DNA from 2 places in the Paraburkholderia caffeinilytica genome. Region 2 is predicted to be linked to the other one. Evidence: riboswitches for the same ligand, from Rfam matches in the RefSeq annotation. Region 2 holds a riboswitch; the other holds the start of a gene.
What was found. A riboswitch is a leader RNA that binds a small molecule or an ion and turns the genes downstream of it on or off. The one in region 2 is predicted to bind glycine.

Region 1: it holds a riboswitch for glycine, as region 2 does, so the genes downstream of both, DSC91_RS06535 (D-amino acid dehydrogenase) here and gcvT (glycine cleavage system aminomethyltransferase GcvT) in region 2, are expected to answer to the same signal.

Annotation. Positions count from the first base shown of each region.
Region 1 covers NZ_CP031466.1:1,453,505-1,465,053, forward strand. Annotated here, with positions in the region: gene DSC91_RS06525 (DUF6531 domain-containing protein) at 1-839, shown strand, start outside; gene DSC91_RS06530 (DUF4303 domain-containing protein) at 862-1,392, shown strand; gene DSC91_RS06535 (D-amino acid dehydrogenase) at 1,528-2,739, opposite strand; glycine riboswitch at 2,912-3,005, opposite strand; gene DSC91_RS06540 (LysE family translocator) at 3,220-3,852, shown strand; gene DSC91_RS06545 (GNAT family N-acetyltransferase) at 3,962-4,489, opposite strand; gene DSC91_RS06550 (helix-turn-helix domain-containing protein) at 4,502-5,074, opposite strand; gene DSC91_RS06555 (YceH family protein) at 5,375-6,079, shown strand; gene DSC91_RS06560 (MipA/OmpV family protein) at 6,134-7,081, opposite strand; gene DSC91_RS06565 (alpha/beta hydrolase) at 7,078-7,965, opposite strand; gene DSC91_RS06570 (DUF4118 domain-containing protein) at 7,969-8,739, opposite strand; gene DSC91_RS06575 (SLATT domain-containing protein) at 9,297-9,815, opposite strand; gene DSC91_RS06580 (LLM class flavin-dependent oxidoreductase) at 9,948-11,006, opposite strand; gene DSC91_RS06585 (aliphatic sulfonate ABC transporter substrate-binding protein) at 11,192-11,549, shown strand, end outside.
Region 2 covers NZ_CP031467.1:2,034,791-2,046,339, reverse strand. Annotated here, with positions in the region: gene DSC91_RS25460 (alginate lyase family protein) at 1-278, opposite strand, end outside; gene gcvP (aminomethyl-transferring glycine dehydrogenase) at 396-3,326, opposite strand; gene gcvH (glycine cleavage system protein GcvH) at 3,421-3,801, opposite strand; gene gcvT (glycine cleavage system aminomethyltransferase GcvT) at 3,942-5,060, opposite strand; glycine riboswitch at 5,141-5,312, opposite strand; glycine riboswitch at 5,347-5,447, opposite strand; gene DSC91_RS25440 (hypothetical protein) at 5,589-5,942, opposite strand; gene DSC91_RS25435 (oxidoreductase) at 6,152-7,201, opposite strand; gene DSC91_RS25425 (UvrD-helicase domain-containing protein) at 7,631-9,721, shown strand; gene DSC91_RS25420 (hypothetical protein) at 9,856-10,434, shown strand; gene DSC91_RS25415 (c-type cytochrome) at 10,531-11,430, opposite strand.

The DNA of each region.
Region 1 (11,549 bases), on a different replicon from region 2:
CCGGTACACTTGAAGCGGTGAGATTTCTGTGGGATGGGTCGAGGCTTGCCGAGCGGTGGCACGAAAAGAATGGCACCGTAGGAAGCGCGACGACATGGCATATCTCCCCGGGCGACTTTGTGCCGTTGGCGCAAGAGACGGATGCCGGTATATACCCAGTAATCTCCAACCCCATCGGGTTGCCAGGCGCTATTTTTGATGAACAAGGACATCTGGTCCGTAAAGTAGACCATACGCTGTGGGGACGATTGATCACTGAGTCGAACGAAAACGGTGGATTTGATTTGTCGCTGCGCTTTCCGGGCCAGTGGGCAGACGAGGAAGATGATCTCCACTACAACCTCAACCGCTATTATGATCCTTCAACGGGACACTACCTGAGCGTTGATCCAATCGGTCTGAATGGCGGTTGGCGTACCCATGCATACGTTCACGATCCGATACAGTTTTGTGATCCAAACGGGTTAGCCGAATGTTGGGGCACCTATTTCAAGAAGTTGTCCGGAACAAATCCTCCTGAAGGGATGGAAAATCCTCATGCGCATCACATTATCTTCAAGGGCGAATTTGCTAACAATCCAAGAATGCAGGCGCAATTGGCGAGGAGTCGGGCGATCGCGGAGAAGTATGGGATTGACCCTGTATATGATCAAGGGGCGCTCATGTGGGCACCGAATGCCGGCCACTCCGTTGCAAACGCAAAGGCAGTGGCAGATGGTCTACAGAGGGCAGATGCAACGATCAGTCGACAGGATTTGTCGCCTCCAGACGCGACTGCCGCAATGACGGCAGAGTTACAAAAAATTGGCCAGGCCATTTTCGGAAATAGCAATCAATAGTAGCGATTGGACGGAGAAAACCATGGATACCTTTTCCGATTTTCAGCGAGACATTGCTCACGCAGCAAGAGCAAGTTTTGAGGATCTTCGATCTGCCCGACCGGGTGAGCATTTTTACGCGTACGCGCTATACACCGACAGCAGTGCCATGACCGTCGTGCCGGCCGCCAACTCGATCGAAGCGCTGCTGCAGATCAGGAAGGAAATGGAGGTTCCTGATGACGAAGAAGCGCCGGAGTTCAAATGGAGTGTGTCCGAATGGAAATATGAAGCGTGGAAGGCTTCCAACTTAAACGGAATTTCCGCAAGACTTAGATCTGAACTTGAACACGCGGATTTCCCTTCTTTCGTCGAGAGGGTGCACGGCGACATGGTGGCGGCACTACAGTTGCTCGACAACGAGGGCCTTTTTGGCACGGGACCGGACAGGGAACAGATTGTTCTGTTTGTGTCGATTAGCGACGATGATGATGCTGCCCGATTGGAAAACGAATCAGCGAAAGCTCTCAACTCGACGGTCGCGTATGAGGCGTTTTTAAGAAGGTATGACTAGCAACGCTCAAGGAGGCGGATTTCCAGGTGGGCCTTCAATTTCATCAGTTTTCCGCCCTCGGCCGCGCCTCAACGGCTAGCTTCAACGAGGAAGCCGCAGGCAAAAGCCACCCGTGCCTGCGGCCAAAAAAAGCACCTATTGAATAGAATTCGCCAAAACCTGCGCCGTGGCCGCCGACAACGTCCACCCCAAATGCCCGTGCCCGGTGTTATAGAAAACGCCGCGCCGTTTCCCGCGCCCGACCTTCGGCAACATACTCGGCAGCATGGGCCGCAACCCCGCCCACGGAATCACCTTCGAAGTCGACACCTCGGGAAAATACCGTCGAGTCCAGTCGACCAAAGGCGCAATCCGATCCGAGCGGATATCGCGATTGAACCCATTGATCTCCGCAGTCCCCGCCACGCGGAACCGATCCGCGCCAAGCCGGCTCGTCACGATCTTGGCGCTGTCGTCGAGCAGACTTACCCACGGCGCGTTCTGCTGACTCGCTTCATCATCCAGGCACACGGTGATCGAATAACCCTTAACCGGATAGACGTTCACGTGATCGCCAAGCATTGCCGCGAACTCGCGGCTCTTCACACCGGCGCACACCACGATCCGCTCGAAGGCAAACCGTTGCGACTCGCCTTCCAGATTGACCATCAACGAAAATCGCCCCTCGGCCGGCTGCTCGATCGACGTAATGTCCGCATCGTAGTGAAATTCCACGCCATGCCGCACGCAGGCCTGCGCCAACCCTCGGGTGAACTTGTGAATATCGCCGGTGGAATCCGAAGGCGTAAAAAAACCGCCGAAAAAATTGCCGTGCAACGTGGGCTCGATCGCATGCAACTCGCTCGACGTCACCGGATTCCGCTCCAGCCCACCTTCGCGCAGCAATTCATTCACCTTGCCGGCCGCATCGAATTCCTTGCGCGTCTTGTAGATATGCAAAATGCCGCGCCGCTCCAGATCGAAGTCGATCCCTTCGCGCTCGGCGATCGAAAACAGATGCTCGCGCGCCGCGATCGCGAGCCGCACCGTTTCGACGGTGTTCGCGCGGTAGTGCGGAATCTGCCGCAAAAATTCGCCCATCCACGAATACTTGTGCCACGTGGGCATTGGATTGAGCAGCAGCGGGGCGTCGCGCGTGAACATCCAGCGCAAGCCCTTCAGCACTGTGGCCGCGCTGTTCCAGACTTCGGCATTGCTGGCGGACAACTGGCCGCCGTTGGCGAACGAGGTCTCCATCGCCGCATAGCGATGACGTTCGAACACGGTGACGTGGTGGCCGCATTGCGCCAGGGCGTGAGCAGTCGTGACGCCGGTAATGCCGGCGCCGATAATGGCGATTCGTGACATGACATGGTCCAGAGTAGTTGAGCATCACCGGTGTCGATTTCGTGTCGAAACCGGCGTCGATGCCCCATCTGTCCATGTACCTGAGAGTTTCTTCCCGTGAGCGTACGCGCGATGCAAGCGGTATGCAGGGAATCCCCTTCGGTGGGCGCGCACGGCGCCGCTCTCCAGATGTTCCGGCTGCGCGGTCCTTTTGCCTGAGAGTTTCCGGGGCGGTTGCTCCGTCGGCGTCGTCACAATCTTCTGACGATCTCTCCCGCGCTGCGTTGCAGAACGGCATGACAATACCGGGCAAAAATCCTCACCGCAAGTGTTTCCTGTCATGCAGCGCGCAATCAGCCGGACGAAAAGGGGCGTAGTCAGATGCGATAAACGCCTTTCAACCACTCATCCGGATGTTTCGTATGGGATTGGCGGACTGGATCGACGGCATCGGCTATATTTGACCGCATTGCCCGATTTCAATTCACACTGGAGAACGCCGTGCCCGCTGCCACAACGCTGCTCGCCTTTGCCCTGGTCTCGCTTGGCATGGTGCTCACACCCGGCCCGAACATGATCTATCTGATCTCGCGATCGCTCTGCCAGGGGCGGCGCGCGGGGCTCGTGTCGCTCGGCGGAGTCGCGCTCGGCTACGTGTTCTACATGTTTTGCGCGGCGTTTGGCATCACCGCGCTGCTGTTGACGGTGCCCTATGCGTACGACGCGTTGCGTTTTGGCGGCGCGCTTTACCTGCTGTATCTGGCGTGGCAGGCGGTCAAGCCGGGCGGCCGCTCGCCGTTTCAGGTGCGCGACCTGCCGCACGACAGCCGTCGCAAGCTCTTCACCATGGGCCTCGTCACGAACCTCGCGAATCCGAAGATCGCCGTGATGTATCTGTCGCTGCTGCCGCAATTCATTTCACCGGCGCACGGCAGCGTGCTCACGCAGTCGATCGCGCTGGGCTGCGTGCAGATCGTCATCGCCGTCACGATCAACGCGCTGATTGCGAGCATGGCGGGTTCGATCGCCGGGTTTCTCGCCGGGCGGCCGGTGTGGCTGCTGGTGCAACGGTGGCTGATGGGCACCGTGCTCGCCGGCCTGGCGGTGCGGATCGCGTTCGATTCGCGCCGTTAAACCGCACGCTGAAGACTTGCTTGTGTTTGCGTCGCGGCCGCCATCACGGCGCATCGGTCAGGATCGGCCACTGCGCGCGCACTTCACAGGCGGCCCGACGACGTCACGCTTACAGCGTCTTGTACATGATGGTGGTTGAATCAAGCCGCTCCTCCAGCGTGTCGCGGCAAAACTGCGGGATCACGCCGGCCGTCTGATAACCCAGCGCGGCATAGAGTGGCTCCGCCTTGTCGCCCGTGCGCGTATCGAGCGTCAGCAGGCTGCGCTGCAACTGGTGCGCACAGCGCTCCAGTTCCACCATCAGCGCTTTGGCAATACCCTGACGGCGGAACCCGGGGTGGACCAGCAGCTTGCGCACCTCGGCGCGATGGCGCTGATTCGGCATCGTGTCGTGATCGAGTTGCACGGTGCCGGCGATCGACTCGCCATGCCGGGCGACGAACAGCACCAACGCGCCCGCGCGCAGCGACGGCAGCACCTTTCGGCTCCAGAACGCCTCACCCTCTTCGACGCTATACGGCAGTACAAATCCGACGCTTGCGCCGTCATGGACGCAGGCATGCAGCAGCGCGCCGAGTTCGGGCAGATGGCGAACGAGGTCGTCGGCGGAAAAGGTCGTGATGGCAGTCGCGTTCATGGTGGCTCGAACTCAGACGATGAAGAGGATGTAGCGCGCCGCGCTGTGCGCGGGCGTGACGAAAGTGCTGGGACCGAACAACTGATAGCGCAGGCAGTCGCCGGGTTGCAGGTCGTGGCTTCGGCCGTCGACGGTGATCTGCAACTGCCCTTCGAGCAGGATCAGGTGATGTTCGAGGCCGGCTCTCGGCGACGCTTCATACGTGATGCGCGCGCCGGCGTCGAGCTCGCACTCCAGCGCCTCGCCGCTCAGCGCCTGGGCCGGCGGCGACACCGAACGGCGCCGGAAGCCGACGCTTGCATCGGTCCAGACCGTCTGCGCGTCGCGCGGCACCAGCGGCGCAAAGTCTTCCTCGACCATGTGCATGAGGCGCGACATCGGCAAGCCGTAGGCGACGCAGAGCTTGCCCAGCACGCTCGCCGTGGGGCTGACGGCGGCGTTCTCGAGGCGCGACAAGGTGGCGCGGCTGACATTGCTCAGCTTGGCAAGCTCGTCGAGCGACCAGTTGCGCTCGGCGCGCAGCCCGCGCAGACGCTGGGCAATACGGCGGTCGATGGCGTTGTCGTCTGAGAATGTGTTTTCCATATTAGGGAAATTATCTCTAATATGGGAATTCGTCAACGAAACAAAATACGCTGGCGCGAAAGCGTGCTTATCGCCGGACGCGCGAGCGGATGGGCGGGTGAATGGTCCAGGGAAGCACGTCTTGCGGCAACGCGGGTCGTGCCACAGAGCACCGCACGTGCGAGGTCATCGCCGAGATTCGTGCACCACGAGCGGCCGGGCCGTTTATCATAGTGCCCACAAACTAAAACCCGCGCCCGGCTGTGCAACGGTAAGGCACACCCTCCACGAGACCCGGCGGCGCATGCCGCGACATCCGCTATGAACTCCACGCCCGACGCTGTTTCCCGTCCTTCCATTCGCGCTTTGACCTTGCTTGAGGGGCGCGTGCTCGGCGTGCTCGTCGAAAAGCAGCACACCGTACCGGACAGTTATCCGCTTTCGCTGAACGCGCTGACCTTGGGTTGCAATCAGAAAACCGGCCGGGCGCCGGTGATGAACGCGACGGAGGCCGAGGTGCTGACTGCCGTCGACGGATTGAAGCGGCTGAGCCTGGTGATGGAAGGCAGCAGCAGCCGCGTGCCGCGCTTCGAGCACAACATGAATCGGGTGTTGGGGTTGCCGAGCCAGTCGGCTGCGTTACTGACCACGCTGCTGCTGCGCGGTCCGCAGACCGCGGCCGAGTTGCGCTTGAACAGCGCGCGCCTGCACGGATTTGCCGACATCTCGTCGGTCGAGGCGTTTCTCGACGAACTGGCTGCCAACGATCCGCCGCGAGTGGTGAAGCTGGCCCGCACGCCGGGCGAGCGCGAAAATCGCTGGATGCATCTGCTATGCGGCGAAGTCAGCGCAAGCGATCTTGCCCAGCCGGGGGGAGAAGATGAAGTCGTGCCGCTGTCCGCGTTCGAGGCGGTCAAGGCTGAACAGAAGCGGCTTGCCAATGAGGTGAGCCGGCTTCAGATCGTGGTGCGGCGCATGGCTGCGGAGTTGGGGATCGAAGTCGAAGAGCTGGGCGCGGGGGAGTGAACCGCGATTGGCTACTGGTTTCTCGCGTGCCGCGAGCGCACGAGAAACCAGCAACTAGAACTTGTAGTTCACTGAAGCGAGCGTATTGAGCTCGAATCTTTTTTCGGTAATCGGGCTATTCGCCGCGTCGTGCTCCAGTCGTCCGAACGTGGCGGAAACCGATCCATTCCAGTGCTTTGAAAAGTCGTAAGTCACCATGGCGTTCATATGGACGTCCCGCACCCCCGCGCTGGTGTTGTACGTGGGCAATCCTGACGCCGCGCTCTGCTGACGGGACACGCCGAAGAACGTCCGCGTATAGGTGCCATTCGCCCAGGTGAAGCCCGGGCCCACCGAGAACAACCAGCCGCCAACCGGCGCGGACGCCACGAAATCCGTGCTGACCGTCGTTCCCTGGTGATTCCCGGCGATATCCTGGTACAACGCTACCGACCCGGTGAATGCCCACCACGTGTAGTCGGCGAAAAGCTTCAGCTTGGGCCCGCCATTCACATTGCCAAGTCCATGCAGGCGCGGATCGTCGGATTCCTTGCGGCTCTGGAAATCGAAACTGAGAGCCGCGCCCACGTGATAGGCGGGACCGCGCAGCACATTGACGCCGAGCACGTCGGGACCCTGTGAGAAGATCCGGTCGTCGTATGAGATGTCCAGCGCGGGGAACGGGAATACGGTCAGCTGACGGGACCCCGGGTACTTGGGCGTAATCACCACGCCAGGACCCACGCCGATTTTCCATTTGCTGTCGGTGGCTGCGGCGGTGGAGGTGGCAGTGCCCGCGCCGGCGGCAGTGTCGGTGCCTGTTGCAGCGCCCGTGCCGGCGTCGCTCGTCGCGCTCGCACCCGCGCTTGCGTCGTCCGCGTACGCAGCGCGCGCACTGCCAAGGCCCAACGCAGCGGCGAGCAGCAGCGACAGGCGCGCGGATCTGCCGAACCTGCGTGGCGTACGAGTACGCAGCGACGCGTGCACGGTGCTGCCGAATCTCAGCGTGGTGGGCGCCGTCATGCGCGCTCCTTGCCGAGCGCCGCGAGTTGCCTGAGGCGTCGCGCCAAAGCCTTCGAGACGACCTGCTGCTTGCCGCTGTCGTCGCCGCCATGGACGACTTCGCTCTCGCGCAGAAACAGGGTGGTTTCGCGCGCAACGATTTCGCGCTCGTTGTCCGACGTAATCATGTGATACGAATCATCCAGCCAGATTGTGCGTAAGAAAGCAGCGCCGATATTCGTGGCGACAAAGCGGGCATTGCGAGGGCTCGACGTCTCGTCGTCGATGGCATGGACGATCAGGCAATCGGTCTTGATGTCGCGTACCTGCGCGCGCACGCTCGCGGCGAGGCGGCTCGCCTGATGCAATGCCGGCAATGAGATCGTCGACGGCCCGACTTCGCTGAAGTCGCTACGCTGCATCGCGCGGGCAATCTTCGCTCTGAGCGCCTCGTTGCGCAGGCCGAACGGCGCTTCCTCGCGGTAGCGCCAGCGTTTGCGCATCGGCGTGAAGTACGCCCAGTTGAGCAGGAAACGATACCAGGGGATTGCCCAGCCGTCGTATGAGAGCGTCAGCGACAACAACACGAGCGACTGCGCCTCCGGACGGCGATGCGCCAGCGCCAGCGCGAGGGCCGCACCGATCGACAACCCGCAGATCGAGACGCGGGTAAAGCGCGCGGCCAGCGCGTCGTACTCGCGCACGGCGGCTTCGAGCCACGCCTCCATTGCCCGTTCTTCCGAGCCTGCGCTGTAGCCCGGCAGGACCGGCGCGCAGGTGGTGAAGCCCTCGGTGTTCAGATAGCGGGCGAGAAACCGTAGTTCGAGCGGCGAGCTCGACAGGCCGTGCAGCATCAGCACGGCATGATCGTCGCCGGGTAAGAAGAGACTCGTTGGTTGGTTCATGGATCAGGTTCCGATCCGCAGCACGAGAAATTCGCCGGCGTGCGTGGTGAACCGTTCGCACACGCACTCGGTCAGCCGCGACGCGCCGTCGCCGATTTTCAGGCGCACGCGATGGCTGCCGGGCCACAGTGCCTTGCTGAGCCGCTGGATGTCTTCGGGATCGACATCGGCAAAACGCGGTCCCGGCGCAATTTCGTTGGGCAGACGCGGCAGCACGCCGTGCGGCTTGACGTCGTCCACCGGTTGCAGCGCGTTGCGCTCGAGTGCCTGAATGAAAATAAAGGTCTTGTGATGATGCGACAGATGGCGCAGCAGCCGGTGCGTTTCGTCGACGGCGCGGCGTGCCAGCATGCGTTCGTTGTCGTGACGCAGCAGCATCTCATAGCGCGACTGTGCAACGGATGCGATCAGTTCCGCACGAAACTGCGAGCGGCGCAGGCGTTCCATCAGAATGATGACGATCAGGGTCACCAATGGATACGAGACCAGCAGGATCAGATCGGCGCGATCGAATACGGCAATGGTTGCGTAGGGCGGGACGAACAGATAGTCGGCGATACCGAGGCCGAGCAGCATGACCGTGAGCGCCGGAGCCAGCCCGCAAAAATACTCGACCAGCGCTGCCGCGATACAGAACGCAGTGCCCGGCATGATCGGTCCCAGCATCGGATGGAGCAACATGCGCAATCCGCTGGCGATCGCCAATGCGGCGGCTGCGGCGAGCCAGACGCGTGTTCCCCGTGGTGCCCAACGGCGGGCGTTTTGTACTTCCATAATCTTTTTTTAAGGGAGCGATTGCGCTTCCCGATTGAGTGTGGCAATGCGCTTTAAAGCGCAGGTCGGACAATACCATAATCGGGCGGATGCAAATGCCCGAAAAGACGTCAACACCGGAAGACCGGACGGGAATATCGTGCTTCGAATGGGCGGCGGAAAAACCTGCCCATGAATAAGCGCATTTACACGAGCGTGCATTGTGCACACAGTGTCCTTAAGTGACGCTTAAGAGTGCTCCAGGCGCGGCGCATAAAGGCTTTCCGGTGCTTTCACAGGCATTGTGGCCGATCTTGGCAATTGAAACCGAATGGGCAAATGATGCGTCACGGGTTCCGCGCATATACATCAGCCGCTACGTTGTTTCAATTGAAGTTAATGCCTTTTACAAACGACACAGAACATTGACGACGCCCCACATTCCACGATAGCGGCAGCCAACTGGATCGAGCCATGCCGATCTTGTCGCGCGCCTTGAACTGGCCGAAGAACGCGCGCGGCCGATGAGGTTGCCGGTGTCCGCCACACCGTAGCTTTCAGGCGAGCGACATGGCCGCTCAGGCATCGCGGCTTCTTCGCGGCTCGGCGGACAAGGTTCGCTGGGTGCGATAGAAGATGCGCGGCGGCACATTCGGTGAATCCTCGGCGAGCCGGTCGAGTTCGTCGCGGATCGCGGTGAGATAGTGGCCGTTGCGGGCATCGGCGTCGCCTGCGAAGATCGCTTCCAGCCTGCGCCGCACCGCGCCATAGCGCGCACCCGCCGCGCGATGCTTTTCCGCACGCTCCGCGTATCGGAGGAACGTCTGCAGCGCGGCGGAGACGGCGGCCGCCACGCTCACGAAGCCCACGAAGATCCTGAGCGCCGGAGAGACGGCGGTCGAACTCAGCGATGCGAACACGGCGGTCCCCACGAACGCGGTCAATGCGGTGACCAGCCAGCCGACGCTGCGGTCTCGCGCCGACAGCAGGTCGGCCATGTCGTAATGGCTCATCTGGGATTCACGCGCGCGCCGGATCCACTTCAGCAGCAACTGGTCTTCGTCGACGGGGGGCTCATATGCGGTCGGGTTTTTCATGTCGCTCATCAGGTCTGTCCAGTATCGCAAACGTGGCGCATGCGTCTGACGATACTGTGCCACATGAGTGCGACGCGCTGAAAGCGGCGGAAAGCCCCTTAAAGCTCCTTAAAGCCCCTGAAATCGCCCGGACTAGCCAAGCAGGCGACGCACCCGCGGAATGACTTCTTCGGCAAAAACGCGCATGTCGGTCTCGAACGGCTGGAATTGCAGCATGAACAACTCGATCCCGGCCCGATGAAAGCCGGCGATCCGCCGCGCGACCGTGTCGTAGCTGCCGACCAGTCCAGCCGCTGTGCCGCCGTTCGAACCCACCCGCGGCGTTTGCGCGAAGGTCTGGAACATCACCGCCTTCGGGTCGATGTTCGGTTTCTGCTGCTCACGTAGCGGGGCATCTTTTGCGGCCAGTGCGAACAGATGGGCGAGGTGCCGATCGGCGGCCTCGTCGGAATCGCGAGCGATGACGAAGGCCGACAAACCAAAACGCAACGGTTCGTGCGGCGCGGGGCGCTTGCGTCCCGAAACATCTGCGATCAACGCTTTGACGTCATCCAGTGGCTGGCCATTGATGAACCACACGTCGCCCTTGTCGGCGACCAGTTGCCGCGCCGGTTCCGACTCGCCGCCGACATAGATGCGCGGACGGTTGCGAAACGGATCCGCGGGGCGCAATAGATAGTCATCCAAATTAAAATGCTCGCCGCGAAAACGCGTACGTTCGCCGCGCAGCAGGGAATCCACCACCGTGATCCACTCGCGCCCGTACGCATAGCGCGCGTCGTGCTCCGCAAAGCCGATGCCCGCGCGCTCCAGTTCGGGACGATTCCACGCGTTGACCAGGTTGATCGCGAAGCGCCCGCCGCTGATGTGTTCGATCTGCTGCGCCATCTTTGCCAACACCACCGGGTGATACAGATACGGCTTGATGGCGGCGATGATCTCGATGCGTTCGGTCAACGCCGCGAGCGCGGCCGAGGCGGTCCACGCTTCGAGCTGATCGAAGTCGGGATTGTGCGGATTGATCGTATGTTGCGCGACCAGCACGGCGTCGTAGCCAAGCCGCTCGGCGTCGAGAACGAGGGCTTTGTTTCGCGCCCACGACGCGTCGTATGGTTCATCGGGGTCCTGCAGCGCGGCGCGGCTGCCATGAACCAGCGCCCAGACGCCGAAGCGGGGAGGGAGTGTCGACATAACGCGGAAATCTCCACGGTGAAAGCGTGCGCTTCAGCTCGCATCAAACCTCGAATGATGAGCGATGCCGCCGCCACGCGTTCCAATTTCTGCCCATATCGATCGATGAAATCGGTCTTTGGCCGCATGCCGTTCTTTTATATATTCAGCGATTACGCCTCCCCACACCACCTGGATCCCGATCGATGCCCCTCGCTTTTTTCTCCGGCACCCGAAGCCTGCGATACCTCTGCGTATACCTGACGTTGATCGGCGGCGTGCTGTCGGCCGACGTGGCATGCGCCAACGAAACGGTGTCGATCAGCTACCAGCGTTCATCGACGCTGTTCATTCTGTTGAAGCGAACCGGCGCTCTCGAGAAGAAACTCAATGCACTCGGCTACGACGTGAGCTGGCACGAGTTTTCGACCGGCCTGTTGCAGTCGCTGAACGCGGGCAGCGTCGATCTGCATGCGGACGTCGCGGATGCCTTCGCGCTCTTTACGCAGGCTGCCAATGCACCGTTGACCTACTACGCTGAAGAAACTTCCGCGCCGACTGCCC
Region 2 (11,549 bases):
TGCGGCAGCGTGCCTTCGGTATGCAGTTTCGCTACCGCATGCGGCGGGTCGTTCAGATGTGCCTGCACATTGCTCACCAGCGCCTTGACGCCGGGATCGGCATTCGTGCGCTCGCTGGTTTGCAGCGCGGGCGCTGCGCAAAAATTCATTGCGGCTTGCGCCTGGCGCAGCGGCAGCAGCACCGCTGCGCCAGCCAGCAAGAGCGTGCAAGCCTGCTGCCACGTTTGGGTTCGCCTGATTTCGGTCCGGCTTTGCATCAATCGCACCTTTCGCGCCATGCGAAACTCCTCGTTAGGCTGATTCGGTGTGTGATGTTAGCCGTTTGCGGACACAAGCGACAGAACCGCGCAACGCCTGCTTACAAGCTTCAGACGATGCGCGGTTTGCGGCCTGGCTTACTCGTAGTCGGCGATCGGCACGCAGGAGCAGAACAGATTGCGGTCGCCGTACACGTTGTCCGCACGGCCGACCGGCGGCCAGTACTTCTTCGCGATCAGCGTGGGCAACGGATACGCGGCGGTTTCGCGCGCGTACGCATGCTTCCAGTCGTTCGCGATGACCACCGCTGCCGTATGCGGCGCGTGCTTGAGCGGATTGTCTTCGCGGTCCGAGCGGCCTTCCTCCACCGCGCGGATTTCGTCGCGGATCGCGATCATCGCCTCGATGAAGCGGTCGAGTTCTTCCTTCGATTCCGATTCGGTCGGCTCGACCATCAGCGTGCCCGGCACCGGGAAGCTCATGGTCGGCGCGTGGAAGCCGTAGTCGGCGAGACGCTTGGCGACGTCGTCGACGGTGATGCCGCTGGTTTCCTTGATTGGGCGCAGATCGAGAATGCACTCGTGCGCGACCAGTCCGCCCGGGCCGGAGTACAGCACCGGATAATGCGGCGCGAGTTTGTTCGCGACGTAATTCGCGTTGAGGATCGCGGTTTCGGTGGCCGCCGTGAGGTTCTTCGCACCCATCATCGCGATGTACATCCACGAGATCGGCAGGATCGACGCGGAGCCGTACGGTGCGCCCGACACGGCGCCGATGCCGTTCGGCGTGCGCTCATAGCCCGACGAAATCTGATTCGGCAGGAATTGCGCGAGATGCGCGCCGACTGCAACCGGACCGACACCCGGTCCGCCGCCGCCGTGCGGAATGCAGAAGGTCTTGTGCAGGTTCAGGTGCGAGACGTCACCGCCGAACTGACCCGGCGCGCACAGGCCGACCATTGCGTTCATGTTCGCGCCGTCCACATAGACCTGACCGCCGTGCGCATGCACGATCTCGCAGATTTCGCGGACGTTCGATTCGAACACGCCGTGCGTGGACGGATACGTGATCATGATCGCCGCGAGCTTGTCGGCGTGCTGATCGGCTTTCTTCTTCAGGTCGTCGATATCGACGTTGCCTTGCGCGTCGCAAGCCACCACGATCACCTGCATGCCGGCCATTTGCGCCGACGCCGGGTTCGTGCCGTGCGCCGAAGCGGGAATCAGGCAGACGTTGCGGTGGCCTTCGCCGCGCGACGCGTGGTACGCATGAATGATCAGGAGGCCCGCGTACTCGCCTTGCGAGCCGGCATTCGGTTGCAGCGACACGGCTGCGTAGCCGGTGGCCGCGACCAGCATCTGTTCGAGCTGATCGATCATTTCGCGGTAACCGACCGTTTGCTCGGCCGGCGCGAACGGGTGAATCTGACCGAATTCGGGCCACGTGACCGGCAGCATTTCCGAGGTCGCGTTCAGCTTCATCGTGCACGAGCCGAGCGGGATCATCGAGCGGTCGAGTGCCAGATCCTTGTCGGAGAGGCTGCGCAAATAGCGCAACATTTCCGTTTCCGAATGGTGACGGTTAAACACGTGGTGCGTGAGGTACGCGCTGGTGCGTTCGAGCGCGGCGGGCACGGTGCTCTCGGCGGGGAGTTCGGCGTCGAGTGCATCGATTTGCGGGACTTCGTCGACGAACGCCGCTTGCGCGAATGCCGCGAGCAGATCGGCGAGGTCGCTGCGCGTGGTGGTTTCGTCGATCGAGATGCCGACGCGCGTGTCGCTCACGCGGCGCAGATTGATGCGCCTCGCGGTCGCCGCGTCATGCAGCGCCTGGGTGCGTGCACCGGTTTCGAACGTGAGCGTGTCGAAGAACGTGTCGTTGACGAGCGCGTAACCGAGCTTCTTCGCGCCGGCCGCGAGCAGCGCAGCGATCCGGTTCACGCGTAGTGCGATCGTCTTCAGGCCGTGCGGGCCGTGATAGACGGCGTACATGCTGGCCATGATCGCGAGCAGCGCTTGCGCGGTACACACGTTCGAGGTCGCCTTCTCGCGACGGATGTGTTGTTCGCGCGTTTGCAGCGCGAGACGCAGCGCGGGGTTGCCCTGCGCGTCGACGGTCACGCCGACCAGACGGCCCGGCATCTGACGCTTGAATTCATCGCGCACGGCGAGGTAAGCCGCGTGCGGGCCGCCGAAACCCACCGGCACGCCGAAACGCTGGGTGTTGCCGACGGCCACGTCCGCGCCCCATTCGCCCGGCGGCGTGAGCACCGTCAGCGCGAGCAGATCGGCGGCGACCACCACGTGGCCGCCCGCTGCGTGGATCGCGTCTGCGAGTGCGCGGTAGTCGCGCACATCGCCGTTCACGCCCGGGTATTGCAGCAGCACGCCGAACGCATTCGCGTTCGCCGCTTCCGCAGCCGGGCCGACTTTCACTTCGATACCGACCGGCGTGGCGCGCGTCTTCACCACTTCGATGGTTTGCGGCAGCACGTCGTCGGCAACGTAGAACACGTTCGACTTCGGCTTGCCGATGCGTTGCAGCAGCGTCATCGCTTCGGCGGCGGCAGTGGCTTCGTCAAGCAGCGAGGCGTTCGAGATCGCCAGACCCGTCAGGTCGACAATCATTTGCTGGAAGTTCAGCAACGCTTCCAGACGGCCTTGCGAGATTTCCGGCTGATACGGCGTGTACGCGGTGTACCAGGCCGGATTTTCGAGCACGTTACGCAGGATCACCGTCGGCGTGTGCGCGTTGTAGTAACCCTGTCCGATGTACGAGCGGAACACCTGGTTCTTGTCCGCCAGCTCACGCAGCGCGGCGAGCGCTTCCGCTTCGCTCTTCGGCTGGGCGAAGGGACCGAGCGGCAGCGTTTCGGTGCGGCGGATCGTCTTCGGAATGACGGCGTCGATCAGCGCCGCGCGCGACGCGAAGCCGAGGGCTTCGAGCATCGCATGCTGGTCGGCCGAATCCGGGCCGATGTGCCGTTCGGCGAAGGCGTCATGCACTTCGAGCGCGGCGAGCGAGAGAGGAGTGCGGTTCATCAGACGATCCGGGTGTTCGAGCTTCATGAGGTGTTCCTGGCGGTGCGGGCGTCCGTTCGACGATGGAATCGGACGCGCCGCGCCTGTCGGGTTTAAACGTAAAGGTGCAACTTGCGGTGAATCAGGCGCCGATCGCCTTCGCGTACGCGTCCGCGTCGATCAGGCGATCCTGCGATGCGTCCGCGGCCGGCTTGATCTTGAAGAGCCAGTTGTCGTACGGCGCGCTGTTGACGCCGTCCGGCGTGTCGGCGACGGCCGGGTTCGCTTCGATGATCTCGCCCGAAACCGGTGCGTAGATGTCGGAGGCGGCTTTCACCGACTCGATCACGGCGACGGTGTCGCCGGCGCCCACGGTCTTGCCCAGTTCCTGGACTTCGAAGAAGACGATATCGCCGAGCGCTTCCTGCGCGTGGTCGGTGATGCCGACCGTCAGCGTGCCGTCCGCTTCGGTGCGGACCCACTCGTGCGATTCGGTGTATTTCAGATCGGCCGGGATGCTCATCGGATGCTCCTATGCGGTGTGATTCGGTATGAACTTAAAAAGGGCGCCCAAACCTGGCGCTTCGCGCCTGGCCCCCAGCAGGGGCAAGAAAACCTGGGTACGCCAGTGTTTTCCTGAAAGGTGACGCACGCGCCGGCTGCTTAAACTGCGAGCACCTTGCCGTTGCGCACGAACGGCAGTTTTACCACGCTTGCGGGTACGTTTTTGTCACGAATCTGGACGTGAACGGTATCGCCCGGCTGCACACCTTTCGGCACGCGCGCAAAGGCGATCGATTCCTGCATCGTGGGCGAAAAAGTGCCGCTGGTGATTTCGCCTTCGCCCTGCGGCGTGACGACTTTCTGGTGAGCGCGCAGCACGCCCGCCGCCTTGCCGTTTTCCTTCAGCAGGATCAGACCGACGAACGCCGCCTGCGAGCCGTCGGCTTCAAGCTTTTTCTTGCCGACAAATTCACGCGGCGAAGTCAGATCGACGGTCCAGGCGAGGCCGGCGTCGAGTGGCGAGACGGTGTCGTCCATATCCTGGCCGTACAGGTTCATGCCGGCTTCGAGGCGCAGCGTGTCGCGCGCGCCGAGACCGGCGGGGCGCACGCCTTGTGCTTGCAGCGCGTTCCACAGTGCTGCGACGTGATCCGCCGGGACGATGATTTCGAAACCGTCTTCGCCGGTGTAGCCGGTGCGGGCAACGGTGAGTTCGCCGAACGGCGTGCCTTCGACGCGGGCGGCGTTGAAAGGCTTCAATGCTTCGGTGGCAGCGCGTGCGGCCGGCACGGTTTGCCAGACTTTTTCGCGGGCGTTCGGACCTTGCACGGCGACGATCGCGTAGTCGCGGCGCGGCGTGATGGTCAGGCCGAAGTTGCCCTCGGCGTTGAGCTTGCCGAACCAGGCGACGTCTTTATCGGCCGTGCCGGCGTTGACGACCACGCGGAAGTGATCTTCGCCGAAGTAGTAGACGATCAGATCGTCGATCACACCGCCGTTCGGGTTCAGCAGACAGGAGTAGAGCGCGCGGCCCGGCGTTTGCAGCTTGGCGACGTTATTGGCCAGCGCGTATTCAAAAAAGGCGCGCACGCGCTCGCCGGTGAAATCGACGACGCACATATGCGAGACGTCGAACATCCCGGCGTCGGTGCGCACGGCGCGGTGTTCGTCGATCTGCGAGCCGTAGTTGACGGGCATGTCCCAGCCGCCGAAATCGACCATGCGAGCGTTGAGCGCACGATGGGTGGCGTTGAGCGGGGTGTGTTTGAGTTCGGTCATGGGGCCTCGGGCGTCTCGCGAAACAAAAAAGGCCATGCGGCGCTACGCCTCGCGGCGGATGCCTGCGAGCGATGGCGTTGCATGACCCCTCTGTCCTCGATACCTGAGAGATTGCGCTCCCGTGCGATGTTGCAGCTGTCATCGCTACGGTGAAACGCGCGCCCCTTCGGTGGGCAGCCTGCCAGAATCTGCTCGACGTACGTTCGATGTACGCGACGCAGACGGCTACTGCCGCTCTCCAGAGTGCGAAAAACCGGTGCCTTGATCTTGCTTGGGCGCGGGTTCTTCGACGCGGTCGGTCCTTTTGCCTGAGAGTTTGCGGGTGTGCCCCTTCGGCGGCGCGGCCTGCGATTTTCTGCGGCCAGCACGCTCTCCCGACGCGTGCGGCGAATGTACGCGAGGGCCGGGGGCTTGTCAAATAAAGGCCCGCAAGGGGCGTGGCGGTTGGCGCTGCAAGATCGCGACAGTCAAAAAAAGCGCGGGACGTGACGCCCGCGCTTTTTTGCTTCAGTGCCCGAACCGGCCCGATTATTCGCCGATGGCGTGCGCTGCGTTATCCAGTTCCTGGTTCAGCACATGCTGTTCGTCGCCGGACAGGCCGCCGCCGTGTTGTGCCGCCATATCGTGGGCCTCCTGACGGATTACGTCGAGGCGGTGGTGCAGTGCGCCGCCTTGCGGGGGCGGGTAATAGCCTTGATTGACGCGAGCGTCGATGCGGCGGCTCAAGTTGTCGATACGGCCATTGACCTGGCTGAAGCGCTGATCCGCGATTTGCTGCGGGTTAGGGCGCGGCGCCGGCGCGGGTTGCTGGGGAGCCACCACGCAGGCGGCCAGGGAACTGAGCAAAGCGCATGCTGCTACTGCGCGGACGATACGGGGCATGGACTCTCCGGAAGTCGTTGTCGTTTTGTAGTGCTACTGGGGTAGCAACGGATTGCCGGGAATTCGCGCTGACCGCAGAGGCGGGGTTATTTGTAACGTTATGTTCCTTTCGGGATTGTCAGGCTTTGGCTCATGGCGTCTTTGGCGGCGGCATGGTCTGCGTGCTGCCGCCAAATGGCCAGAAAGCGTCCCGCAGCGTACGGCAATAATCAGCGAATACGTTCGAACGGCAGCCGGACGCCTTCCTCGGAACTCCGGGCTGCAAGCTCGATGATCGTCATGACGTCGACCGCATCCTGAGGGCTGATGGGAAACTTCGCGCCGTTCTGAATGGCGTCCGCCAAGGCAATATAAAAGCCGATGTATTCCCCATTGCGCGTAGGCACTTCCCGCTCGACTTCCTGATCGCCTTCGAGCACGCGCAATACCCCAGCCGTGTTGCCGGCGCCGAATCCCTCGTCGCCGGGCCGTAAGCCGGCTTTCAACTGATCCTCCTGCGTATCGAGCCCATATTTCACGTAGCTCCCTTGCGTGCCGTGAATCGCAAACCTTGGCGCGACCAAGGCAGTCAACGCGCTTGCATGCAACACCACCTCGAAGTCGCCGTACCCGAGCTGGATATGGACGTAGTCCGGCGCACTGGCCTGGTCGCGATGCGTCCGAACCGTCGCGGACACGGTCTGCGGTGCGCCGAACAGCGCCAACGCCTGATCGATCAGGTGCGGTCCGAGATCGAATAGCAGACCGCCGCCGCGCGAAGCCTCCTCGCGCCAACGCTGCCGAACCTCCGGCCGGAAACGGTCGAAATGCGATTCGTATTGCGTGATGCGCCCCAACTCTCTGCTGGCCAGCAGATCCCGCACGGTCAGGAAATCACCGTCCCAGCGGCGGTTGTGAAAGGGCACGAACCGCTTGCCGCGAGCCAGTGCAATGTTGGCGAGCGTGTGGGCGTCGGCGGCGGTCAGCGTGACGGGCTTGTCGACCACCACGTGCTTGCCCGCTTCCAGCGTGCGGCGCGCCAGGTCGAAATGCGTGTCATTGGGCGTCGCGATGACGACGCAGTCGATTTCTTCGAGCGCCAGCAGGGCGTCCAGATCGGCCACCACTTTTGCGTGCGGGTAATCGGCCAGCGCGTGCTCGGGCTGACTCGTCGCGATGGCCGCGATGCTCGCTCTCCCGCAGTGCTCGATTACCGGCGCATGAAAGGTCGCGCCAGCGAAACCGTAACCCATCAATCCAATCTTCAGCGATGCGGACATGCGTGTCTTCCTGCAAAAACGGCGCGCCGCTTTGCCACCGCGGCGACGGCGCGCAACGCCGTAATTGTGGCATGTCCCGAAGGCGGACTGTCGGCAACGTCGCAGGCGTCTTGTCGACGGCGGCTGCCCGGCGGCGCTCGGGCGGCAGTTGACGCGGCATTCACGGCAGCGAGTTCGAGCCGCCGTTTTTGTCCCCTGACTGGCTGCCACCGCGGTCTTCATTCCAGGTCGCTCGTCAGCTTGTCTGTCGCGGCATCGGCTCCGGTCATCCGTGTTAACATCGCTCCTCTCGCGCGGATCGCAGCGAGCCGGAACGCCCGTTGCACCGAGGCGCGCTCCAGCCGCCCGCCCCGCGCAGCATGCCCCCGGGCCTTCGGTCTCGCGATTCCGCACCCAAGCGCCCTCAACCGCATTACCCATCCACAGACGATGTCCGCAGGCCTGAACCCCGCTCAAAATGAAGCGGTCCGTTATCTTGACGGTCCGTGTCTCGTGCTCGCCGGCGCAGGCAGCGGCAAGACGCGCGTGATCACGCAGAAAATCGCCCATCTGATCGAAGCCAAAGGCTTCGAGCCGCGCCACATCGCCGCCGTCACGTTCACGAACAAGGCCGCGCTGGAAATGCGCGAGCGCGTCGGCAAGCTGCTCGAAGGCAAGACGCTCACCACGCCCGGCAAGGAAGGCCGCAAAGTGCCCGTCAACCAGCTGACGGTTTGCACCTTCCACTCGCTCGGCGTGCAGATTCTGCGGCAGGAAGCGGAACACGTCGGCCTGAAGCCGCAGTTCTCGATCATGGATTCGGACGACTGCTTCGGCATGATCCAGGAGCAGGTCGGCTCGACGGACAAGGGCTTTATCCGCAAGATCCAGTCGATTATTTCGCTGTGGAAGAACGGCATGATCATGCCGGAACAGGCGATCGCGATCGCCGCGAACGAGGACGAGCATCAGGCCGCGATCGTCTACCGCAATTACGTGGCGACACTGCACGCGTATCAGGCGGTCGATTTCGACGATCTGATCCGCCTGCCCGCCGAACTCTTCGAGAAGAACGAGCAGGTGCGCGACCGCTGGCAAAACAAGCTGCGCTATCTGCTGATCGACGAGTATCAGGACACCAACGCGTGCCAGTACGAGCTGGTGAAACTGCTGGCCGGCAAGCGCGCCGCTTTCACGGCTGTCGGCGACGACGACCAGGCGATTTACGGCTGGCGCGGCGCGACGCTCGAAAATCTCGGGCAGCTCAGCAAGGATTTTCCGAAGTTGCATCTGATCAAGCTGGAGCAGAACTACCGCTCGACAGTGCGCATTCTCACCGCCGCGAACAACGTGATCGCGAACAACCCGAAGCTGTTCGAAAAGAAGCTCTGGTCCGAGCACGGCATGGGCGACACGATCACCGTCACACCTTGCAACGACGAAGAGCACGAGGCCGAATCCGTGGTGTTCCGCCTGTCCGCGCACAAGTTCGAGCGGCGCGCGAATTTCCGCGATTACGCGATCCTGTACCGCGGCAATTTCCAGGCGCGCATCTTCGAACAGGTGCTGCGGCGCGAGCGGATTCCGTATGTGCTGTCCGGCGGGCAGTCGTTCTTCGACAAAGCCGAGATCAAGGATATCTGCGCGTATCTGCGCCTGATCGCCAACGCAAACGACGACCCGGCGTTCATCCGCGCGATCACCACGCCGCGCCGCGGCGTCGGCAATACGACGCTCGAAGCGCTCGGCTCGTTCGCGGGCCAGGCGAAGGTGTCGCTATTCGAAGCGGTGTACATGGGCGGCATCGAGGCGCGCCTGTCGCCGCGTCAGATCGAACCGATGCGCGTGTTCTGCGACTTCATGCAGCGCCTCACCGATCGCGCCGAGAAAGATGCCGCCGGGACCTTGCTCGACGAACTGATGGATGCGATTCACTACGAAGCCTATCTGTACGACGCGTTCGACGAACGCCAGGCGCAGGCCAAGTGGCAGAACGTGCTGGAGTTCATGGAATGGTTGAAGCGCAAGGGCACCAAGGCTGAGCCTGAAGGTTCGGAGAAGAGCGAAGCAACCGGCTACGACACCGCCGACGGCTTCGGCGACACGGGCAAGAGTCTGCTCGGCTTGATCCAGACCGTCGCGCTGATGTCGATGCTCGAAGGCCGCGAAGAAGATCCGGACGCCGTGCGGCTCTCGACCGTGCATGCGTCGAAGGGGCTGGAGTATCCGCACGTGTTTCTGGTGGGCGTCGAAGAGGGCATCATGCCGCATCGTGGCGGCCCGGACGACGAACCGATCGACGACGCGCGCATCGAGGAAGAGCGTCGTTTGATGTACGTCGCGATCACGCGGGCGCAGCGCAGCCTGCATCTGAACTGGTGCAAGAAGCGCAAGCGCGCGAGAGAGACCGTGGTGTGCGAGCCGTCGCGCTTCATCCCCGAAATGCTGCTCGACGACGCCCCGCCGCCGACGCCCGAAGAAGCACCGATGTCGCCGAAAGACCGGCTCGCGAGTTTGAAGGCGCTGTTGCAGAAGCCTTGATCGTGGGGCGCATGCAAGACCCCGTGCGCGGCAGGTGCATCGGCGGTTTTTCGACGTGCGCAGGCTACAGTGGCACGGCCCGTTAGTCGGACGTCGAACGGACTTCGAACGGGCGCCACTCGGAGACTGCTCGCATGCCCATGCCACCGCTCGCGCATTATCGCCGTGCACTCGAAACCTATATCGACGCGAAAGACAACACGCGTGCCCACCGCATCGCCGAGGCCTTCGCGCCGGACGCGGTTCTCACCATTTCGCTTGCCACGTCGAATATCGCGTTTCCGGCGCGCACGGTCGGTACCGATGCGATAGCGAAAACGCTCGTTACCGATTTCGGCGCGCAATACGCGCAGTGCCGCACCTATTACGTGTGTGATTCGCTCGCGGTGGAGAACGGCGCGATCGACGCGTTGCCGTGGCTGGTGGTGATGCGCGAACGGGCCACCGGCGCGTTGCGCGTCGGCCATGGGGTGTACCGGTGGAGTTTCGACGCGGCGCCGGCCGTCACGGGGTTTCATATCCACATTGCGCGGATGGACGTCGTGCCCGACGTCGACGGCAAATTGCTCGACGCGTTGCAGGATGGGTTGAGTTATCCGTGGCTCGTACCCGCTGAGCTGCACGCGCATTTCACGTCGCTCGCTCGCAGCACGCCGGCGTTGGCATTTGTCGAGGCGTTCGGCCGTCCCGCGGCTGCATCGGCGGGTGCCTGACTTTCCGGTGCACCGAGCGCTCGCACACTAAAAAATCCCTGCCCGTGTCGCCACGGGGCAGGGATTTTTTGTTTTACGACGACCGCCGGAAGCGCCTTACTTCGCCGCGCTGACCATATAGTCGACGGCGGCCTTCACGTCTGCGTCGGAAGCCGTCGAACCGCCTTTGGCCGGCATCGCGCCCTTGCCGTGCAGCGCGTAGTTGTAGACCGTGTCCATTGGCTCTTTCAGGCGCGGCGCCCACGCTTCCTTGTCGCCGAACTTCGGTGCGTTCAGCACGCCGGCCGCGTGACAGGCCTGGCAAACCTGCTGATACAGCGCCTTGCCGGCTTGCGAAGCGTCAGCGCTTTGCGCCCCGCCTGCCGCCGGTGCAGCCGCCTGCGGCACGCTGGCCATGGCTGCCAGCGCGGCAGCGGCCTGGGCGGCGCCGGTGTCCGAAGCACCCGCCGGCGCCGCGGCGGCAGCGCCGGATGCGGCAGCTGCCGCACCCGCTGCCGGTTGCGCCGGTTCAGGGAAGCTCGCGCCGGAATTGTTCGCCATGTAAGCCACTGCACGGGCGATTTCGAAGTCGCTGTAGTCGTCCGGGCTGGTGCCGCCACGCGCGGGCATCGCGCCCTTGCCGGAGAGCGCCGTGTGCAACAACGTGTCGAAGCCCTGCGCGATGCGCGGCGCCCAGTCGGCGGTATTGGTGAATTTCGGCGCACCGGCCGCGCCCGACGCGTGGCACGCCGAGCACACGGCCTTGTAGACCTCTTCGCCGGATTTGTAGACGCGCGGCGCGTTGGCGTCGCGAATGTCGACCTGCGCGAGCGGCTTGATGCGCGCGGCGACCTCGGCGTCGGAAAGACTGTCTGTGCCGGCGCCGGTGCGCGTCGAATTGTCGACGTAGATCACCAGCAGAACGATGATGACGATCGGTACCGCAAAACTGGCAATGATCGCGGCGATGAGCTGCCCGGGGGTTTTGATTGGGGCTCCGTGTGGTGCTTCGCTCATGCTTGTCTCGTCTCCGTGGGTATGTGAGCGGTACAGCGTGACGGCAACTTCTTGTTCTTTAATCAGGCACGGACGATTATAGACGCAAGATTTCGACGGCGGCGAGGGACGCGGGGAGG